2 regions of the Streptomyces polyrhachis genome follow, and region 1 is predicted to be linked to the other one. Evidence: predicted binding sites of a transcription regulator. Region 1 holds the regulator's gene; the other holds the start of a gene.

Region 1 (4,414 bases):
CGACGACCAGCACCACCGAGCCCGCGGCGGGCAGTCGGGCCGCCGCCAGGGGCAGGGAGCCCTCCTCGTGCAGGACGGCCGCGAAGTCCGCCGCGCGGAGCAGCTCGGCGACCTGCTTCGTCGTACGGGCCTCCGCGACCTCGGGGAAGCGCAGCCGGCGGGACTGCTTGCCCGCCTCGCGGGCCGTCGCGCGCCACTTGTGCAGCGCCTTGGCGCCCCGCTCGCCCTTCCACTGCGTGACGCAGCGCGCCGCCTGCCAGGGGACGACCCCGTCGACGCCGGTCTCCGTCATCGTCTCCACCGCCAGCTCGCCCCGGTCGCCCTTGGGGAGGGCCTGGACGACCGTGATACGCGGGGCCGGCTCCGGCTCGGCGAGAACCTCCGCGACCCGTACGACGAGGCGGTCGCGGCCCTCGAGAGCGTCGACCCGCGCGCGCACGCCGAGGCCGGCGCCGTCGGTGAGCACGACCTCCTCGCCCACCCGCAGGCGCTTGACGGAGACCGCGTGGCGGCCCTCGGGGCCGTCCAGCACCAGCGTGGCGCCGGGCGCCGCCGCGGCGAGGTCGGGGGACACGAAGACGGGCGCCGTCACGGCGTCACCTCCAGGGCGGGCCGCAGGGGCGCCCGCGGCTCGTCACCGGTATCGGGGGACATCCGCACCAGTATCCGCCGGGCCCCTCCCCCGCGCGGGGCGGGAGGAGGGGCCCGGCGGCACCCCCGGTCCGGACGGAGAAGCGGCCCTACCGGCCGTTGAACGCGTCCTTCAGCCGGGAGAACAGCCCCTGCTGGCCCGGCTGGAACTGCCCCAGCGGCCGCTCCTCGTCGCGCAGGGCGGCGAGCTGGCGCATCAGCCGCTCCTGCTCGGCATCGAGCTTCGTCGGCGTGGTGACCTCCACGTGCACGATGAGGTCACCGCGACCGCCGCCGCGCAGATGCGTGACACCGCGCTGGTGCAGCGGGATCGACTGGCCGGACTGGGTGCCGGGCCGGATGTCGACCTCCTCCAGTCCGTCCAGCGTCTCCAGCGAGACCTTGGTGCCCAGCGCCGCCGCCGTCATCGGGATCGTCACCGTGCAGTGCAGGTCGTCGCCGCGCCGCTGGAAGGTGGAGTGCGGCAGCTCGTGGATCTCCACGTAGAGATCGCCCGCCGGGCCGCCGCCGGGGCCGACCTCGCCCTCGCCGGCGAGCTGGATACGGGTGCCGTTGTCCACACCCGCCGGGATCTTCACCGTGAGGTTGCGGCGCGAGCGCACCCGGCCGTCGCCGGCGCACTCGGGGCAGGGGGTGGGCACGACCGTGCCGAAGCCCTGGCACTGCGGGCAGGGGCGGGAGGTCATGACCTGCCCCAGGAAGGACCGCGTGACCTGCGAGACCTCACCGCGCCCGCGGCACATGTCGCAGGTCTGCGCCGTGGTGCCGGGGGCCGCGCCCTCGCCGCTGCAGGTGGTGCAGACGATCGCCGTGTCGACCTGGAGGTCCTTGGTCGCGCCGAAGGCGGCCTCGTCCAGCTCGATGTCCAGGCGGATCATGGCGTCCTGGCCCCGGCGGGTCCGCGAGCGCGGGCCGCGCTGCGAGGCCGTACCGAAGAAGGCGTCCATGATGTCGGAGAAGTTGCCGAAGCCCTGGCCGCCGCCGAAGCCGCCGCCGCTCATCGACAGCGGGTCCCCGCCCAGGTCGTAGACCTGCTTCTTCTCCGGATCGGAGAGGACCTCGTAGGCGGCGTTGATCTCCTTGAACCGCTCCTGGGTCTTCGGATCCGGATTCACGTCCGGGTGCAGCTCGCGCGCGAGCCGCCGGAACGCCTTCTTGATCTCCTCCTGGGAGGCGTCGCGCCGCACCCCGAGGATCCCGTAGTAGTCCGTCGCCACTTACGACTCCGCCAGGATCTGTCCGACGTAACGTGCCACAGCGCGTACTGCTCCCATCGTTCCCGGGTAATCCATGCGGGTCGGTCCGACCACGCCGAGTTTGGCCAGTGCCTCGTTTTCGAGACCCCCGGCACCGTAGCCGACGGAGACGACCGATGCGGAGGTGAGTCCCTGATGTGCGTTCTCGTGCCCGATTCGCACCATCATGGTGGAGTCCTTGGCCTCGCCGAGCAGCCGCAGCAGCACGACCTGCTCCTCCAGCGCCTCCAGCACGGGCCCGATGCTCAGCGGGAAGTCGTGGTCGAAGCGGGTCAGATTGGCCGTACCGCCTATGATCAGCCGCTCCTCGGTCTCCTCGACCAGCGTCTCCATCAGCGTCGACAGCACCGCCGAGACCGTCGGGCGGTCGTCCGCGCCGAAGGAGTCCGGCAGGTCCTGCACCAGCTGCGGTACGTCCGCGAACCGGCGGCCCACGACCCGGCTGTTGAGCCGGGCGCGCAGATCGGCGAGCGAGGTGTCGGGGAAGGGCGGCTGGCAGTCGACCAGGCGCTGCTCCACCCGCCCCGTGTCCGTGATCACCACGAGCATCAGCCGGGCCGGGGAGAGCGCGAGCAGCTCGACGTGGCGCACGGTGGAGCGGGTCAGCGAGGGGTACTGCACGACCGCGACCTGCCGGGTGAGCTGCGCCAGGAGGCGCACCGTGCGGGCCACGACGTCGTCGAGGTCGACGGCGCCGTCGAGGAAGTGGTGGATGGCGCGCCGCTCGGGCGCGGAGAGCGGCTTGACGTCGGCGAGCTGGTCGACGAAGAGGCGGTAGCCCTTGTCGGTGGGGATGCGCCCGGCGCTGGTGTGCGGCTGGGCGATGTACCCCTCGTCCTCCAGCACGGCCATGTCGTTGCGGACGGTGGCCGGGGAGACGCCGAGGCTGTGCCGCTCGGTGAGCGCCTTGGAGCCCACGGGCTCCTCCGTGCCGACGTAGTCCTGGACGATGGCACGCAGCACCTCGAGTCTGCGCTCACTGAGCATGCCGTCCACCTCCGGCCTCGGTCCGTAGTCTCACCCCTGGCACTCTGCATCTGCGAGTGCCAGCTTTTCCCAGGCCAGTGTACGGGGACGCCCCGCGACCGGAGCAAGCCCGAGGCCACGGGCTGTGGACAACGTACGCACGAGGGAGGACCGCATGGCGGCGCGGGACTGGGAAGCACTGGCCCCTGGAGTGCTGCGGCGCAGGCTGCCGGGCTGGGACGCGACGGTGGGCGTGGTGGCCGGCGCCACGAAAGTGCTGCTGATCGACTCCGGCTCCACCCTGCCGGAGGGCGCGCGGATCGCCGCGCAGGTACGGGCACTCCTCGGCCGCCCTGTGACGGATCTCGCCCTCACCCACGCCCACTTCGACCACGTCCTGGGCACGGCGTCCTTCCCCGGCGCCCGCCTGCACGGCCCCGCCGGCATCGGGGCGGCGCTCACCGAGGGCCGCGAGGAGCTGCGGGAGGACGCGATCCGCCAGGGTGTGCCGCACCGGGCGGCGGCAAAGGCCGCGGCGGCCCTGCGGGCCCCCGACCACCTGGTGGCGGACGTGCACACGCTGGACCTGGGCGACCGGGAGGTACGACTGGTGAACCTGGGGGCGGCGCACTCGGCGCAGGACCTGGCGGTGGTGGTGCCGGGGCATCCCGCGCTCGTCTTCTGCGGCGACCTCGTGGAGGAGTCCGGCCCCCCGCAGGCGGGCCCCGACGCACACCCCGCCCACTGGCCGGCCGCCCTGGACCGCCTGCTGGACCTGGGCGGCGAGGACGCGCGGTACGTCCCCGGCCACGGCGCGGTCGTGGACGCGGCGTTCGTACGGCGTCAACGCACCGAGCTGGCCCACCGGTTCGGATAACCTCCTCGAATGCGTTACGGCCACGTCGACCTGACACCCCCGTGGAAGAAGTCCCACCCGGCCCCCGAGGTCCCCGCCGAACCCGGGCTGGTGGCGGAGGAGGTCGCGACGGGCTTCTGCGGCGCGGTGATCCGTACCGAGAAGACCGCCGAGGGCCCCACGGTCACCCTGGAGGACCGCTTCGGCAGGCACCGGGTCTTCCCCCTGGCCCCCCGCGCCTTCATGATCGACGGCCGTACGGTCACCCTGGTCCGCCCCGCGGCGGCCGCACCGCAGCGCCCCACCCGCACCGCCTCCGGCTCGCTGGCCGTACCGAACGCCCGCGCCCGCGTGGCCCGCGCGGGCCGTATCTACGTCGAGGGCCGCCACGACGCGGAGCTGGTGGAGAAGGTCTGGGGCGACGACCTGCGGATCGAGGGCGTGGTGGTGGAGTACCTCTCCGGCATCGACGACCTCCCCGCGATCGTCGCGGACTTCGCCCCCGACCAGGACGCCCGCCTGGGCATCCTGGTCGACCACCTGGTCCCCGGCTCCAAGGAGTCCCGTATCGCGGCCGAGGTGACCAGCGCCCACGCCCTGGTGGTGGGCCACCCGTACATCGACGTCTGGGAGGCGGTGAAACCGGCGTCCGTCGGCATCGCGGCCTGGCCCGCAATCCCCCGGG
Region 2 (4,414 bases), on a different contig from region 1:
GCGATGCAGAGGCCCCCGGCGGAGTTGGTGCCAATTCCGGCCCGTGGCGAGATCCGCCGTGGGGAAGATGAGGAAAGGCCTCCGCTCTCATGGCTGTCCAGACAGTTGCCTCCGTAGGTGCCCCCGCAGGCGCCCCCGCTTCCAGCCCCTCCTCCGATACGTCCGCCGATACGTCCGCCGCCTCCGGCGTCGACCTCGGCTCCGCCGCCGCCCTCTCCTGCCGCGAGTGCGGCCACCGCGTCGCGCTCGGCCCCGTCTTCGCCTGCGAGGAGTGCTTCGGCCCGCTGGAGGTGGCCTACGAGCTGCCGGCCGGCGACCCCGAGGCGCTGCGCGCCCGCATCGAGGCCGGCCCGCGCAGCATCTGGCGCTACGCCCCGCTGCTGCCCGTCCCCGCCGACGTGGCGGACAAGCCCAACCTCGACCCCGGCTTCACCCGCCTGATCCGCGCCGACCGCCTCGGCGCCGAACTCGGCGTCCGGCCGGGGAGGTTGTTCGTCAAGGACGACTCCGGCAACCCGACGCACTCCTTCAAGGACCGCGTCGTCGCCATCGCCGTCGAGGCCGCCCGCGCCTTCGGCTTCACCACGCTCTCCTGCTCCTCCACCGGCAACCTGGCCGGCGCGGTGGGCGCCGCCGCCGCCCGCGCGGGGCTGCGCTCCTGCGTGTTCATCCCGCACGACCTGGAGCAGGGCAAGATCCTGATGGCCGCCGTCTACGGGGGCTCGGTCGTGGGCATCGAGGGCACCTACGACGACGTCAACCGCTTCTGCTCGGAGCTGATCGGCGACCCGGTCGGCGAGGGCTGGGGCTTCACCAACGTCAACCTGCGCCCGTACTACGCCGAGGGCTCCAAGACCCTCGCCTACGAGATCTGCGAGCAGCTCGGCTGGCGGCTGCCCGACAACCTCGTCATCCCCGTCGCCTCCGGCTCCCAGCTGACGAAGATCGACAAGGGGCTCAGGGAGCTGATCGCGCTCGGCCTGGTCGAGGACAGGCCCTACCGCATCTTCGGCGCCCAGGCGCAGGGCTGCTCGCCGGTCTCGCGGGCCTACAAGGACGGCCACGAGGTGGTACGCCCGGTGCGGCCCGACACCATCGCCAAGTCCCTGGCCATCGGCAACCCGGCCGACGGGCCCTACGTGCTGGACATCGCGCGGCGCACCGGCGGCGCGGTGGAGGACGTGGACGACGCGGCGGTGGTCGAGGCGATCAAGCAACTCGCCCGCACCGAGGGCGTGTTCGCCGAGACCGCCGGCGGGGTCACCTTCGGCGTACTGGCCCGGCTGGTCGCCGACGGGCGGATCTCCCCGGATGAGACGACGGTGGCGATCAACACCGGCGACGGGCTGAAGACGCTCGACGCGGTGGCGCCGACCACCGGCCTGGCCGCGACCATCAAGCCCAGCCTGGACGCCTTCCGCGCCGCCGGCCTCGTCTGAGCCGCACCCCCACCCCCTTCCTCCTCCCCGTACTTCTGATCCTTTCGGAGGCACCGCCCCATGAGTGTGAACGTCCGTATCCCCACCATCCTGCGCACCTACACCGGCGGCGCCTCCGAGGTCGCCGCCGAGGGCGCCACCCTCGCCGAGGTGCTGGCCGACCTGGAGCGCCGGCACACCGGCATCGGCGCGCGGGTGCTGGACGACCAGGGCAAACTGCGCCGGTTCGTCAACGTCTACGTCAACGACGACGACGTCCGCTTCGCCGAGGGCCTGCAGACCGCGACGCCCGACGGGGCCGGCATCTCGATCATCCCGGCCGTCGCGGGCGGCTGCTGACCCGTCCTCCCCTCGTACGACGCGCCCTGCCGGACTCCCGTACCGGCGGGGCGCGTCGTGCTGTCCGCGGCCGGCCGGACGGGGCCGGGGAAGCACCGGATGGCACGGGGCACGGGCCCGGTGGCGGTAGGGTTGGGGCGTTCCCGGCCTCTCTGTTGGACGTCCGCCGGATGGACCATGCCCGACGCATATGAGAACGCGACAAGTTGTGCCGTGAACAGGTGCGTGAATTGTCGTGTTGGCGGGCTATGCCCGGCCCGATTTGCCCGGCCAATACGGTACTTGAGGCGACAAAGGGCGATCCGGCGTGTCCAGATTTCTCGTCCGAATGGCCTGTTGCACTGGGCATCTGTGCGGATACATTCAGCGGCGGTCGACGCGTTCCGGCGTACCCCTCCCAGGTGTTGGGAGGCGGTCGGGGGGTGAGGTCTGACCCGGGGCCGCGGAGTGCGGACCTGTGTAAGGGCCGGCAATAGGGGAGTAAGGAATGGCTCAGGGCACCGTCAAGTGGTTCAACGCGGAGAAGGGCTACGGCTTCATCGCGGTCGACGGTGGTGCGGATGTCTTCGTCCACTACAGCGCGATTCAGATGGACGGCTACCGCACCCTCGAGGAAGGCCAGCGGGTCGAGTTCGAGATCTCGCAGGGCCAGAAGGGGCCGCAGGCGGACATGGTCCGCCTCGCAGCGGGCTGAGCTTCGCAGCGCGTTCGGCCACGGCACGACCACACGGCTACGTACAACCGCACGACAGCGCACGGTCACAGGCCCGCATCCGGGGAGGGATGCGGGCCTGTGGCCTGCGCGGGGCCGGTGCGGGCCCTGCGTGCGTCCCGGATCCGCTTGCACTCGACCACCCCGAGTGCTAATCATTGGCGTTAGCACTCTCCCCGTGAGAGTGACAACAGACAGGACCGGAGTTCGGTGAGGTCCGCGAGGGGCGGAGCAGGGATCCGCCCCCGGCGCGGGCCGTCCGTCGCGGGCGCCAGCGCGGTCCGGAGCAATCCGTCCCCACGTCCCGACCCGTTCGGGCGGGGGATGCCCACTCATCCTGGGAGGACCACTTCACATGGCCAAGACCATCGCGTTCGACGAAGAGGCACGGCGCGGCCTCGAGCGCGGCATGAACCAGCTCGCCGACGCCGTCCGGGTCACCCTCGGCCCCAAGGGCCGCAACGTCGTCCTGGAGAAGAAGTGGGGCGCCCCCACGATCACCAACGACGGCGTCTCCATCGCCAAGGAGATCGAGCTCGAGGACCCGTACGAGAAGATCGGGGCCGAGCTGGTCAAGGAGGTCGCGAAGAAGACGGACGACGTCGCCGGTGACGGCACGACGACCGCGACCGTCCTGGCGCAGGCGCTGGTCCGCGAGGGCCTGCGCAACGTCGCCGCCGGCGCCAACCCGATGGCCCTCAAGCGCGGCATCGAGAAGGCCGTCGAGGCCGTCTCCGCCGCCCTGCTGGCGCAGGCCAAGGACGTGGAGACCAAGGAGCAGATCGCCTCCACCGCCTCCATCTCCGCCGCCGACACGCAGATCGGCGACCTGATCGCCGAGGCGATGGACAAGGTCGGCAAGGAAGGCGTCATCACCGTCGAGGAGTCCCAGACCTTCGGTCTGGAGCTGGAGCTCACCGAGGGTATGCGCTTCGACAAGGGCTACATCTCGGCGTACTTCGTCACGGACCTGGAGCGCATGGAGGCCGTCCTGGAGGACGCCTACATCCTGCTCACCAACTCCAAGATCTCCAGCGTGAAGGACATCCTCCCGCTGCTGGAGAAGGTCATGCAGACGGGCAAGCCGCTGCTGATCATCGCCGAGGACGTCGAGGGCGAGGCGCTCTCCACGCTCGTCGTCAACAAGATCCGCGGCACCTTCAAGTCCTGCGCCGTCAAGGCCCCGGGCTTCGGCGACCGCCGCAAGGCCATGCTGAACGACATCGCCATCCTCACCGGCGGCCAGGTCATCTCCGAGGAGGTCGGCCTCAAGCTGGAGAACGCGGGCCTGGACCTGCTGGGCCGCGCCCGCAAGATCGTCGTCACCAAGGACGAGACCACGATCGTCGACGGCGCCGGCGACTCCGAGGCCGTGCAGGGCCGGGTCAACCAGATCCGTGCCGAGATCGAGTCCTCCGACTCGGACTACGACCGCGAGAAGCTGCAGGAGCGCCTGGCCAAGCTGGCCGGCGGTGTCGCGGTGATCAAGGCCGGCGCGGCCACCGAGGTGGAGCTCAAGGAGCGCAAGCACCGCATCGAGGACGCCGTGCGCAACGCCAAGGCGGCCGTCGAGGAGGGCATCGTCGCCGGCGGCGGCGTGGCCCTGCTGCAGGCGGGCGACGCCTTCGACAAGCTCGACCTCGAAGGTGACGAGGCCACCGGTGCCGAGATCGTGCGCAAGTCGCTTGAGGCGCCGCTGAAGCAGATCGCCGTGAACGCCGGCCTTGAGGGCGGCGTCGTGGTGGAGAAGGTGCGCAGCCTTCCCATCGGTGAGGGCCTGAACGCCGCCACCGGCGACTACGTCGACATGATCGCCAACGGCATCATCGACCCGGCGAAGGTGACGCGTTCCGCGCTGCAGAACGCCGCGTCGATCGCCGCGCTGTTCCTCACCACCGAGGCCGTCATCGCCGACAAGCCGGAG

What was found. Region 1 encodes HrcA, which represses chaperone genes, less so after heat shock. Its sites were predicted from a motif close to TTNGCACTCNGNNNNNCNGAGTGCNAA; they were not measured.
Region 2: the regulator HrcA is predicted to act here: its motif matches at 2,619-2,645, upstream of groL (chaperonin GroEL).

Annotation. Positions count from the first base shown of each region.
Region 1 covers NZ_JBHSZO010000035.1:4,970-9,383, forward strand. The annotation lists gene ACFQLX_RS20250 (16S rRNA (uracil(1498)-N(3))-methyltransferase) at 1-592, opposite strand, end outside; gene dnaJ (molecular chaperone DnaJ) at 741-1,868, opposite strand; gene hrcA (heat-inducible transcriptional repressor HrcA) at 1,869-2,894, opposite strand; gene ACFQLX_RS20265 (MBL fold metallo-hydrolase) at 3,049-3,750, shown strand; gene ACFQLX_RS20270 (DUF3097 domain-containing protein) at 3,760-4,414, shown strand, end outside.
Region 2 covers NZ_JBHSZO010000014.1:81,552-85,965, forward strand. The annotation lists SAM riboswitch class I at 1-74, shown strand, start outside; gene thrC (threonine synthase) at 90-1,439, shown strand; gene ACFQLX_RS11220 (MoaD/ThiS family protein) at 1,500-1,778, shown strand; gene ACFQLX_RS11225 (cold-shock protein) at 2,266-2,472, shown strand; gene groL (chaperonin GroEL) at 2,846-4,414, shown strand, end outside.